4 regions of the Clostridium sp. DL-VIII genome follow, and region 2 is predicted to be linked to each of the others. Evidence: predicted binding sites of a transcription regulator. Region 2 holds the regulator's gene; each other region holds the start of a gene.
The links. The regulator LexA, encoded in region 2, represses DNA repair genes until DNA is damaged. The targets are predictions, from matches to a motif close to CNAACANNTGTTNG.
Positions count from the first base shown of each region.

Region 1: recA (recombinase RecA) is a predicted target of LexA. The motif match lies at 1,474-1,487, and genes of this name have one in related genera.
Region 3: CDLVIII_RS05480 (DNA repair exonuclease) is a predicted target of LexA. The motif match lies at 1,842-1,855, and genes of this name have one in related genera.
Region 4: CDLVIII_RS11850 (DNA polymerase IV) is a predicted target of LexA. The motif match lies at 1,722-1,735, and genes of this name have one in related genera.

Region 1 is NZ_CM001240.1:2,020,038-2,023,257, forward strand. It holds gene rimO (30S ribosomal protein S12 methylthiotransferase RimO) at 1-675, shown strand, start outside; gene pgsA (CDP-diacylglycerol--glycerol-3-phosphate 3-phosphatidyltransferase) at 659-1,249, shown strand; gene recA (recombinase RecA) at 1,510-2,601, shown strand; gene rny (ribonuclease Y) at 2,914-3,220, shown strand, end outside.
Region 2 is NZ_CM001240.1:3,660,384-3,663,603, forward strand. It holds gene CDLVIII_RS16930 (methionine gamma-lyase family protein) at 47-1,336, shown strand; gene lexA (transcriptional repressor LexA) at 1,457-2,065, opposite strand; gene CDLVIII_RS16940 (GAF domain-containing protein) at 2,265-2,765, shown strand; gene CDLVIII_RS16945 (hypothetical protein) at 2,875-3,220, shown strand, end outside.
Region 3 is NZ_CM001240.1:1,184,026-1,187,245, reverse strand. It holds gene CDLVIII_RS05485 (AAA family ATPase) at 1-586, opposite strand, end outside; gene CDLVIII_RS32460 (hypothetical protein) at 567-695, opposite strand; gene CDLVIII_RS05480 (DNA repair exonuclease) at 685-1,818, opposite strand; gene CDLVIII_RS05475 (alpha/beta-type small acid-soluble spore protein) at 2,046-2,237, opposite strand; gene CDLVIII_RS05470 (hypothetical protein) at 2,452-3,220, opposite strand, start outside.
Region 4 is NZ_CM001240.1:2,583,808-2,587,027, forward strand. It holds gene CDLVIII_RS32500 (hypothetical protein) at 1-22, shown strand, start outside; gene CDLVIII_RS11840 (Fic family protein) at 327-1,037, shown strand; gene CDLVIII_RS31235 (hypothetical protein) at 1,126-1,341, shown strand; gene CDLVIII_RS11850 (DNA polymerase IV) at 1,746-3,002, shown strand; gene CDLVIII_RS11855 (hypothetical protein) at 3,017-3,220, shown strand, end outside.

The sequences.
Region 1 (3,220 bases), 1.6 Mb from region 2:
TTATCAAAAATTGAAGGGATTAAGTGGATTAGAGTGCTATACTGCTATCCAGAGGAAATATACGATGAACTTATAGAAGAAATCGCAAATAATAATAAGATTGTAAAGTATTTAGATTTACCGATACAACATATAAGTGATAAGATTTTAAAGCTTATGGGAAGAAAAACAAGTAAACAAGATATAATAGATAAGATACAAAAACTTAGAAAAAACGTTCCAGAAATTGTTTTAAGAACAACTTTTATAGTGGGATTTCCAAATGAAAATGATGATGATTTTAACGAAATCATGGAATTTTTAAAAGAATACAAACTTGATAAAGTAGGAGTATTTACTTATTCACAAGAGGAAGATACGCCAGCAGCCAAAATGGAAGGGCAGATAAGTGAGGCTGTTAAGAAAAAAAGAGAAGAAGAATTAATGATATTACAAAAAGATATTTCTGGAGAAATAAATAAATTGAAAATTGGAAAGTTATATGATATTCTTGTTGAGGGATATAATGGTAAGTATTATTATGGGAGAAACTATGAAATGGCTCCTGATATAGATGCAAATGTATTGTTTGAATCATCAAAAAATATAGATAATGGTGAGTTTATAAAAGTAAAGATAATTGAAAATATGGATTATGATTTAGTGGGAGTTGTTGTGGATGAATCTTGCAAATAAGTTAACCCTAATTAGAATAGTTTTGGTTCCTGTATTTTTAATATTTATAGCCGTGAGAGATATACCTTATGGTAGTTTTATAGCTACATTTATATTCATTTTAGCTTCATTAACTGATAAGCTTGATGGGTATATTGCTAGAAGTAGGAATCAAATAACAAATTTTGGAAAATTTATGGATCCTTTAGCAGACAAATTATTAGTTACAGCGGCTTTAATCTCTTTGGTTGAAGTGCATGTGGTACCATCATGGGCAGCAGTTGTTATAATCGCCCGTGAATTTGCAGTTTCAGGCTTAAGATCAATAGCAGCAGCACAAGGAAGAGTTATAGCAGCGAGCTGGTGGGGAAAAATAAAAACAGTTATTCAAATAATAGCAATAATTTTATTATTATTAAAAATAAACATACATGATGCAAAATTATTGAATATTTTTACAATAGATAATTACTACTTAAAAAAATTCTTTGTCATAGTGCCTACAGTAGCTCTTATGCTTGCGGTTATTGTAACATTAATTTCTGGCTATGACTATTTTAAGAAGAATAAAGAAGCCGTTTCTTATGATAAGTAGAAGCTATAGCTAAAAATATGAAAAAATAAAAATTTTATGTTTAAGAATATATAAAATTGGATATAAATTAAATGGTTCCTTCTTTAACAGTTAAAGAAGGGACTTTTTATAAGGTGCATTCAAAAAAATAGCAGAGTAGCTTGCATATTTTACACTATTATTTTCTTTGTATATGCCTAGAATTAATTATTGACTATAGTTTAGAATTAATTTATAATAAATACAGAACATAAGTTCGATAGAAGGGAGCTATTAGTATTATGGGAAATATAAATGCAGAAAAGTTAAAAGCAATTGAAAGTGCTATGAGTCATATAGAAAAACAATTTGGTAAAGGTTCAGTAATGAAATTGGGTGATCATAATATTTCTAATATGGATGCTATATCAACTGGATGCCTAGATTTAGATATAGCCCTTGGAATTGGTGGAGTACCTAAAGGAAGAATTATTGAAATTTATGGACCAGAAAGTTCAGGTAAAACTACAATTGCACTTAGTATAGCAGCAGAATCACAAAAAAAAGGCGGAGCTGTAGGATATATAGATGCTGAACATGCATTAGATCCTAGCTATGCCCAAAAACTTGGTGTGGATGTTGATAGTTTAATAATCTCTCAGCCTGATACAGGAGAGCAAGGACTTGAAATTGCAGAAGCTCTAGTTCGTTCTGGCGCAATTGATGTTTTAGTAGTAGACTCTGTTGCCGCGTTAGTACCAAAAGCTGAAATTGAAGGAGAAATGGGAGATTCGCATATTGGGCTTCAAGCAAGACTTATGTCTCAAGCCTTAAGAAAACTTGCAGGAACAATAAATAAGACTAATTGTGTTGCTATATTTATTAATCAGTTAAGAGAAAAAGTAGGAGTAATGTTTGGATCTCCAGAAACAACAACTGGAGGAAGAGCATTAAAATTCTATGCATCAGTGCGACTTGATATTAGAAGAATAGATTCAATAAAACAAGGTGATGCGATAATCGGTAACAGAACAAGAATAAAGGTAACTAAAAATAAAGTAGCACCACCATTTAAACAAGCAGAGTTTGATATTATGTACAATGAAGGTATTTCAAGATATGGAAATATCGTAGATGTTGGAGTAAAGGAAGAGATAGTTCAAAAAAGCGGCGCTTGGTTTTCTTATAATGATATAAGATTAGGCCAAGGAAGAGAAAATGCTAAGTTGTATTTAAAGGAAAATCCAGAAATAGCGTTAGATATAGAAAATCAAATTAGAGAAAAATATAATCTTCCACCTGCAGAATTGATTAAAATAAACAAATCAGAAGAAAAAATCGAGAATGCTAATGATGAGATAAGTGAAAGTATTGAAGAGAAAGTAGAAAAATAAAAATAAATTTAACTAAGGTATGAATAAAAATAATTTCACTTCATAATATATTAATAGGTTGAATTATAAGTATAGCTGCATGTATGATTAAACATATATGTAGCTATATTTACAATGCTTTAGTATAGGCGAAAACAATGTGATACGAGGGATAGCCATTATATGAGTAAACTTGACATAATTTTGTTTTTAATATAGAATAAAAAGGAATACTGGTTTATCATATTCCAAATGCAGTGAGAAGAATATGACACCTTACTATACTTTCTTGTTAGTAATATAATGAGAAATAATAAATTAGGAGGTGTTTATGTGCAACTAGCAGTAATTATATTAGTAGATATAGTAGTCTTACTAATATTAGGAATAGTGGTTTATAAAACGATTCAAAATATATCGAAGACTAAGATAGAATCGCTTGAAAAAGAAGCAGAAGAAGTTTTAAACAGAGCCAAAAGGGATGCAGAAGCTAAAAAGAAAGAAGCAATCCTTGAGGCAAAGGAAGAACTTCATAAATTAAGAAGTGATTTTGATAAGGAATCTCGGGACAGAAGAAATGAAATTCAAAGGCTTGAAAGAAGAATAATTCAAAGAGAAGAGGCACTTGATAAGAAAAGTG
Region 2 (3,220 bases):
TGCTTAAACTATATGAAATAAGTACTTTGGAGGATGAGACTTAGATATGTTAAAACAAACAGAAGAATTTTTAATTAAAAATTATAATATAGGAGAGAAGACGTTTGATATTTATAGACAGGCTTTAACTGACACTGAAGCTCAATTTAAAGAATATGATGAAATTAGAGAATTTAATCAGCTCAAAGTTTTAAGAGCTTTTCAAACTGAAAAAATTAGTGATTCACATTTTACGAATACCACTGGATATGGTCTTGATGATTTAGGTCGTGATGCATTAGATAATGTATACGCAAATATTTTTAATACTGAAGCTGGTCTTGTGCGTCCGCATTTTGTCAGTGGAACTCATGCTATAGGATGTGCTATAGCTGGTAATGTACGACCTGGGGATAAAATACTTTGCGTTTCAGGTCTTCCGTATGATACCTTATTAGGTGTACTTGGTTTATCAGAAAAAAAGAATCCGGGCTCTTTAGATGAATATGGAATAAAAACAGAAATAGTTGATTTAGATAAAGAAGGAAAATTCCAATTTGATAAAATTAAAGAGGCTTTAAAGAGTGATTCGAGTATAAAACTTATACATATTCAAAGAAGTACTGGTTATGCTTCTAGAAAGTCATTTTTAGTTTCCCAAATAGCAGAAGTGATTAAATGTATTAAAGAAATTCGTGAAGATGTTATAATCTTCGTTGATAATTGTTATGGTGAGTTTATAGAAACTGTTGAGCCTACTGAATTTGGTGCTGACATAATGGCAGGATCTCTTATGAAGAATATAGGAGGGGGGATTGCACCAGGAGGTGGATACATAGTTGGAAAGAAAGAATATGTAGATGCTGCTGCAAATAGAATGACTGTACCAGGAGTGGGTGGCGAATATGGCGCTACATATGGTCTTATGAGGAGTTTTTATCAAGGGTTATTTTCTGCACCTCATGTAGCTATAGAGGCTGTAAAAACAGCAATTTTTTGCGCACGTGTAATGGAAATAGCAGGCTTTAAAGTATTTCCAGCATCAAGTGATAAAAGAACAGATATTATACAAGCAATAGAATTTGGAGATCCTAAAAAATTAGTTAATTTCTGTAGTGGTATACAGGCAGGTTCACCAATAGATGCATTTGCAGTGTGTGAGCCTTGGGCAATGCCTGGTTACGATAGTGAAATTGTTATGGCTGCAGGAGCATTTATTTCAGGTTCAACTATTGAATTATCTGCAGACGGGCCAGTTAGAGAACCGTATATTGCTTATATACAAGGCGGGCTAAATTTTGATCATGGTAAAATTGGAGTACTTATTGGATTAAGCAGAGTATTGAATGTTTTATAGAATATATTACTTTTAAAATAAATAAATTATAATAAAAATAAACTATCTGAGTTATCAAAGCTATAAATTTAATAGAACTTTGATAATTAGATAGTTTATTAATTTATTTTATAAAGATATTTATATAAAGGATCTGAATATACCAACAAGCTTACCTAAAACTTTACAATCATCTACTATGATTGGATCCATTGCATCATTTTCTGGTTGAAGTCTAATATGATCTTTTTCCTTGTAGAATCTCTTTATAGTAGCGCTATCGTCAATTAATGCAACTACTATATCTCCGTTTTTAGCATTTTGCGCACTTTCTATAATCGCTAAATCATTATCGTTAATACCTGCATTAATCATGCTCTTTCCAGATACACGCAACATAAAAAGCTCATTATCATGTTTTATATAATCTAATGGTAAGGTAAAAGTATCCTCTATATTTTCAGTTGCAAGTATTGGAAGACCTGCTGTAATCTTGCCCAAGATAGGAATGTTTATCATTTCCCTTTTAGGTGCTGAAAGTTCAGCTATTTCTAAAGCTCTTGGTTTAGAGGGATCTCTTTTAATCATGCCTTTTCTCTCTAATCTTTTTAAATGTCCATGAACGGTTGAAGTTGATCTTAATGATACAGCTTCACAAATTTCTCTAACGGAAGGTGGGTAACCTTTACTTTCTGTATATGTTTTTAAAAATTCATATATCTCTGATTGCTTATCTTTTTCGTCTGACATTACAAACACCTCTCTATTCTTCTAATTATTATAGCATATAATAATTTCTATAGCAAACCTATGTTCTGAGGATTGCATCATCACAGATTTTTGATAAGTCACCATCGTAATATTATTATTCCCATTTGGAGAAAAAAATAGTATTATATTTAATGATGATATAAAGATTAAAATAATTTAAAAGGTGATGTGATAAAAAATGTTTGATATAAAAGTTTTTGAAGATATGAGCACTGAAAGTAAATTAGATAATATGCTGATCATGCTCGAAGGGTTAGTTAGTGATGAAGATTTACCAATAACTAAACTGTGTAATGCCTCTGCCTTAATAAATGCATTAATAGGAAGAATAAATTGGTGCGGATTTTATTTAGTTAATGATAATGCTCTTAAATTAGGGCCATTTCAAGGCATGCCTGCTTGCACAAAAATTGAAATAGGAAAGGGGGTCTGTGGTTTAGCGGCATTAAAAAGAGAAACTTTGTTAGTTAATGATGTACATAATTTTGAGGGACATATAGCCTGTGATGCGGCTTCAAACTCAGAAATAGTTATTCCTATAGTAAGAGATGATAAGCTTATAGGTGTTCTTGATTTGGATAGTGCTGAATTTGGCAGGTTTACAGAACTAGAAAGAAAATATTTAGAAAAAGCAATTTCAATATTGAATAAATATATTGAATGGAATGCTATAATTTAGTTAATAATATTAAAAGTTTTTATAAATAACAAATCATAAATTATTATTTGATTTGATTGATTGTTTTTGGTATAATAAAAATTCAAATATAGATAACGAGGTGTTATAAATGACATATAAATATACCGATGACGACTACTGTGATATTTACGAAAATAAAATTTGTGATAATTGTGGTAAGTGTTTAGAAATAGATGGAATAGATACAAAAGCAATTAAAATAGAAGATATCGCTAAAAGCCAGGAGCAAAACGAGCTATTAGAAGAAGAATTTTTAAATGATTTAAAATCCTCTTTAGATAAGGATGAACTAAGCGAAATTGATGAAGAAAGTCTTGATTTAAAAGATATATATGCTAAGTACGGAAAATCTTCAGATAAGATTATTGATGATGAAGATGACTATGTTGATGCTTTTGAACATATAGAATACTTAGATGGAATGGATATAGATA
Region 3 (3,220 bases), 2.5 Mb from region 2:
AATCAAGTTCTCCGCCTTTTCTAACTCCAGTTAATTGTTTTTTCCTTTTTTCTAACTTTTCAATTATTTTTTTTACAGATGTGTTTTCATCTCCGGTGTTATATATATTTGTTATTTTTTCCATTATTTCTTCTTCTTTATCTTTTGAAACCATAACTCCTAATTGCCCTATAAATAAAGTTTTTATGAAAGTTGCCAGATTTATATCTAAAAAATACTTTCCTGGTTCATTTTTATTTTCAATTTCTATAATCTCGCCAGTTATCTCATCTAAGATTTCGCAAGTATCATCTTTTTTGGTTGCTCCAAAGCTTCTCTTTATGATATATCCTTTTTCTTCATGCTCTAATACTAGCTCACCAGAAATTTTTTCCCCAGTTAACGGTGAATATTTTTTTCTATCATTAAACTTTCCCCTTGAATTATCAATTCCATACAACCATATTTTAATGAAATTTTCAATTGTACTCTTTCCCTTTTCATTTTTTCCATAAATTAAATTAAATCCATCCTCAAAATCTAATCTTTTTTCTTTAAGTCCGGCAAAAGCTTTTATATTAACATTTTTAATTTTCAAAAAACTCACCTCTTTTACAAGATAAGATGTATCTCTTCATAAATTTTTCCATATGTTCACTTATACCAAGCATAAATCTACAACTCACAAGTTCATATGTTGTTAATTTATCCTTCATAAATTTTTACCTCTTCTCCCGAAATACTTTGAAGTCCTATTTTTAGCGCTAAGGTTATAAGTTCCTTTTCCTCTTCTGTCTCTGCGCTTTGCAGTTTATCATATATTTTCTTAGCAAACATGCTTTTAAGAGAATATCCCTTCATTAATTCACTCAAATTCAATTTAATTTCACTTTTATCTATAAGTTTTATAAAATAAAACTCTCCCTTAAGAAGATCTTGCAAAACTTCTTCATTAATTACAAATCCCTCGGATACCTGTCCACTTAAAATTATCTTATAAAAATTATTTTTTCTATAATCATTTGAAATTTCATTAACAATTCTGCTCTTTACCTCGCTATAGCCAAAACATCCTTCAATGTTTATCTCTTTTTCATAATAGTTTCTAATGGATGTTCTAATAAACTTACTTTCAAGAAATCTATCTTTAATCTCTAATAAAACTATTCCTTTATCTTCAAGTTCATCAAAACCTCTTCCTTGAGGACATCCACTATAGCTATAGTAAGTATTTTTTATTTTCTTTACTTCTGAAAATTTATGTCTATGGCCTAGTGCTATATAATCCATATTACTTTCCGCTATATCCTCTTCTGTAATAGGATTATACTCATTTCCATCTTTTATAGAAGCAACTTCACCATGTATGACCATTATATTGTTATAGTCCTCTACTCTTTTCACTTCTTTTAGCATAGATTTATTAACATGGGAAGTATTAAATCCAGCACCCCAAACTATAGTCTTTAGATCTTCTAATATTACTTTTTCCATCTTTCCCTTGAAAATATAAACATTTTCAGGCCAATCTACAATACTATAAAAAGATTTTTCATTAAATGGATCATGATTCCCTGGACTTATAAATACTTTAATGGTATTTATTTTTTCAAGACAATTTTTAATAAAATAAAGAGTAGTTTTATTTACAGATAAATTATCAAAAATATCTCCTGCAATTAAAAGAATATCTATTTCTTTCTCTAGTGAAATCTGTATTATCTTTTCAAAAACCTGTTTTAATTCTTCTTTACTTTTCAATGCTTCTTTAGGTGACATTCCACTAAAAGGCGTATCAAAATGTAAATCTGCTGTATGTAAAATCCTAATCTTTCTCATATAATCACCTATAATTATTCTATCGAACTTTTGTTCTAATTTTATCACGAAATTCACAATCAGTCCAAAATGTTTAAAATTTTAAGGCATATGAAAATAAAATTTAGTACACATAAAGAAGAGATACATTGCGCAACTGCGTAATGTATCTCCCTGATTTTAGAATATGATTATGTTATTTCAACATATTAGCTTTTGAATTTAATTTAAAATTTAATAACTTTAAACTAGATTCTGCTTTCATATTCCTTTACCATTCTTTTTACCATTTCTCCGCCTACTGAACCACATTGTCTAGAACTTAAGTCTCCATTATATTCTTTAAATGGAACTCCTAGTTCTTGAGCTACTTCTGTCTTGAATTTTGCCAAGCCATTTTTTGCTTCTGGAACTACTGTTCTATTACTATTGTGTGACATAACGATCCCCTCCTCGGTTAATATGGTATACATCAATAGACAAAATATTTTATTTCCCCTACCGACAATAGTATTTTAACCTTAAAGGTAACTTTTATTCTTATTAATATATGGTTAATCTTCAATATTAATCCTAATAATCCGAATTACTTCTTGTTATATTTCATATACTTTTCTTAAAAACATGTAATTCTTCAGTAAACTCAAATAATCATTATACCACCATTTCCTTTAATACAGCCTGTATATCCATTTTTAAATTAATAGAGATATCATTTTCATCATTAATTAAGCTATTTAATAAATCTATTGCTATCAAATTCATTTTATTAAGTTCTCTATCCATAATTAAATCTGCGCTTTTAATCCTTTTCAAGTATCTGTTCATATCTTTGAAAAATATGAAAATTTCATCTTTAATCATCTTTTTAGATACTGCTTCTGAATTTATGTCTAACAATCTTTTTCTTAAATCTATTACCTTTAGTGGAAACAATAAATACATTTTTTCTTCGAATAATCTTCTAAAATCATATTTCCAACCTTTAACTACATTTATTTTATATTTCATATTTTTTTTATTAAAACTTGGCTTGCGTTCATATACATCTGGTACTCGAACTTCTGAGTCTAATACTATCATGCATTTATCCTGACATTCTTTTAAGTTACTCATAATATTTGAATTATTTTTTCTTTTACTAAAAGTAACTATGTTCTTATTCGTTAAGTCCTTCTTACTTATTATTATTCCTAGATTCTCATAATCACTAATTTTAAATTGTATCTCATATTCAAAATTTCTATACTCATCCTGAGCGAAAATTTTAATATTATAATTTAAATTTTGAGAAATTACTATTTGACTATTTTCAATACATCTAATTTGGGTGTTTATCTTTAAATTATCATTATATATTGCATTTATAAAATCTATTATTAGCGTATCATTATTTAATAAAAAAATTCTATCTATAATCAAA
Region 4 (3,220 bases), 1.1 Mb from region 2:
GTTTAAACGTAAATTAAAGTAAGTGAAATAATTCTTACTATCTATTTAAAACTTGAGATTTTGGATAGAAAACAAGAAATGGAGATAAAGGAATTCACAATTCTTTAAATGAAGTATTGAAATATGTTTTTATAACTATATATTAGTAAGTGAAAAGTGGGGAAGGGAATCAAGTTGAAATTGAAAAAGATTAATTTAATCAGCTTATAGAAATAAATGGACAATTAATAACAATTTATTAGGGATAAGGAAGAAAAAATAATATTATTAATAAAGAAATAAATGTAAAAAATAGTAATTCTCAATTTAAAAAGGGTGGTGTAAAAATGCAAAGCATAGATTATAAAAAATTTCAGCAAGTACTAAAAGAAACTAAAGGAATTCATAATTCCTTAAATGAAGTATTAAAATATGATTTCATATATCATTCAAATAAAATAGAAGGAAGTACTTTTACAACAGAAGCATTGCAGCTTTTATTTGAAAAAAATATAGTCCAAGGAACTCATAAATTAGATGATGTTCAAGAAACAGTAAATTCCTTTTATACATTTGATATGGTAATTGATACTTTAGATAAAAAGCTTACGTTAGACATGATAAAGGAATGGCATGGAAGTTTAATGTATAGAACTAGCTTATATGATATGGGACTTGCTGGAGTATTTAAAAAATATCAAAATAAAATACTAGGAGCTGATTTTGAAACATCAAGTCCTTTGGAAGTTGAAGATAAGTTAAATGCCTTGATAAATAATTTTAATTCATTAGGAAAAGTAACAATAGAGGATATAGCAATATTTCATCTAGAATTTGAAGTCATTCATCCATTTCAAGATGGCAATGGCAGAATAGGACGATTTATATATTTAAAACAGTTACTAGATAATAGATTGGAACTAAAATACATGAACGGTGAATCAGCTGATGAATACAGAAAAGCATTAGGGGCTGCTTCAAAAGATAATATCAAACCATTAACTCAATATATAGAAAATCAAAAAGATTTTATAGTAGAGAATAAAAACATGTTTTAATAATTAAGAATTAAGAGATGGTCAACAATCTTAAAAGAAAAAGATAAATGCTAAGGTTGGAACTATAACTTCTGATGAAGAAAGATTTATGAATTGGGGAAGCATTGACAGAATAGATATTGCTAGTCTAGATATACCTCAATATGAGGTAATGCTTAGAGGGATGTTAGGTAAAGACAGAATTCTAGACATAATAGAAAACTTTATATTATTCCAAGAATCTAATAAATCAGATTGTGATGCTGAAGGAAATAAAATTGGAGATAAAAAAACCATAATTAAGATCTTAGCAGGTTATCATTAATATTTTGCAGTAAAAAAAGCAGTTGAAAAAACTAAGATTGCTAGTAGAACAGAAGGTGATAGAAAGATTGGTGTTGTTTGGCATACTTAAGGGTCTGGTAAGAGTTTTTCAATGGTATTTTATGCGGGTCAGCTTGTTAAAAAATAAAAGAACTTTTATTAGAAAGATTAGTAGCAGATGCTAAAAATAAAGCATTAATAATATCAAAATCAGCAGGAGTATCACTCGGAGAAATTATTAACATTGATTATAGTTGGAACGATATTAATGTATATCATAAATATAATGTGAGATGTGATGGCATGGAAGATTACTGCGAATCAGATATAAATCAATAATCCCCCTTTACAACAGAACATATGTTCAATATAATATCTATAAGAACGTATGTTTGGAGTGATTATATGGTTAATGAGAAAAATAAAATAATTTTTCATATTGATGTGAATTCAGCATATCTTTCATGGACTGCAGTTAAGCTTTTGCAATATGGAAGTGAGCTTGATATACGAAAGATACCTTCAGTAATTGGTGGTAGCGAAGAAAACAGACATGGGATAATACTTGCAGCTTCAATACCAGCGAAAAAATATGGGATAAAGACTGGAGAGCCAATATATTCAGCAAGGCTTAAATGCAGAGATCTTGTAGTCTACCCTCCAGATTATAATTGGTATGTAAGGTCAAGCGATGCATTATATAAGCTGCTTAGTGAATATTCTTCTAAAATTCAAAGATACAGTATTGATGAATGTTTTATAGATGCTACTCATTTTAAAGAAAATTATAAAAGAATAGCAATGAGAATTAAAATGAGGATAACACAAGAACTTGGTTTTAATTGCAACATTGGGATTTCAACAAATAAGTTACTTGCAAAAATGGCCAGTGATTTTAAGCCTAAAAATACTATTCATACCTTATTTAAAGAAGAAATACCACTTAAAATGTGGGATTTACCAGTTGAAGATTTATTCATGGTAGGAAGGGCAAGTGCAGCTAAGCTTAAGAAATTAAATATTAATACAATAGGTGAGCTGGCTCATAGCGATGTGAACCTTTTAATAAATAAACTACATTCTCATGGAAAGCTTATTTATGAATATGCTAATGGAATTGATAATTCAGAAATAAGAGAATCTAATTATTTAGAAGTTAAGGGAATAGGAAATTCAACTACAATTTCTTATGATGTTGAAACTATGGAAGAAGCTTTTAAAATATTATTGTCCCTTACAGAAAGTGTTGCTATGAGGCTTAGGGAAAGTAACAGTCTTTGCGGCTTGGTAGTTGTAAGCGTTAAGACTAATCAATTTGCTTATTATTCTCATCAAAAGCCATTAAAGAGTAATACTGATTCAACAAATGTAATCTTTGAGGGAATAAAAGAAGCCTTTAAAGAAGTTTGGAAAGGTGAAAAAATAAGGCAGCTAGGAGTAAGAGTTACAAAACTTTGTGCTAACTCATATGTTCAGGAAACTTTATTTGATTTCGAAAAAAATGAAAAACAGAGGAAATTGGATAAGACTTTAGATGCTTTAAGAAACAAATATGGAAAGGAAGCTGTTATGAGATCAACCTTCTTACATTCAGGAGTAAAACCACTAAATGGTGGAACAGGTTCAGATGAATATTATCCAATGATGAGCAGCATATTGTAAGGGAAGTGCAGAAAATGAAGGTTATTTCTAAGAAAATAGAAATGATAGCTTACTTTAAGAAAGATGGAAAAATAAACCCCATAAGATTTAGAATTGAAGAAGAAAACAAATGTGAAGTTATAAAAATAGGAAAGCTTATAAGTACAGATATGGAAAAGCTATGTGGCAATAAGATGTGGGTGTTTACTTGCAGTGCTGTTATTGGGGAGGTTGAGAAG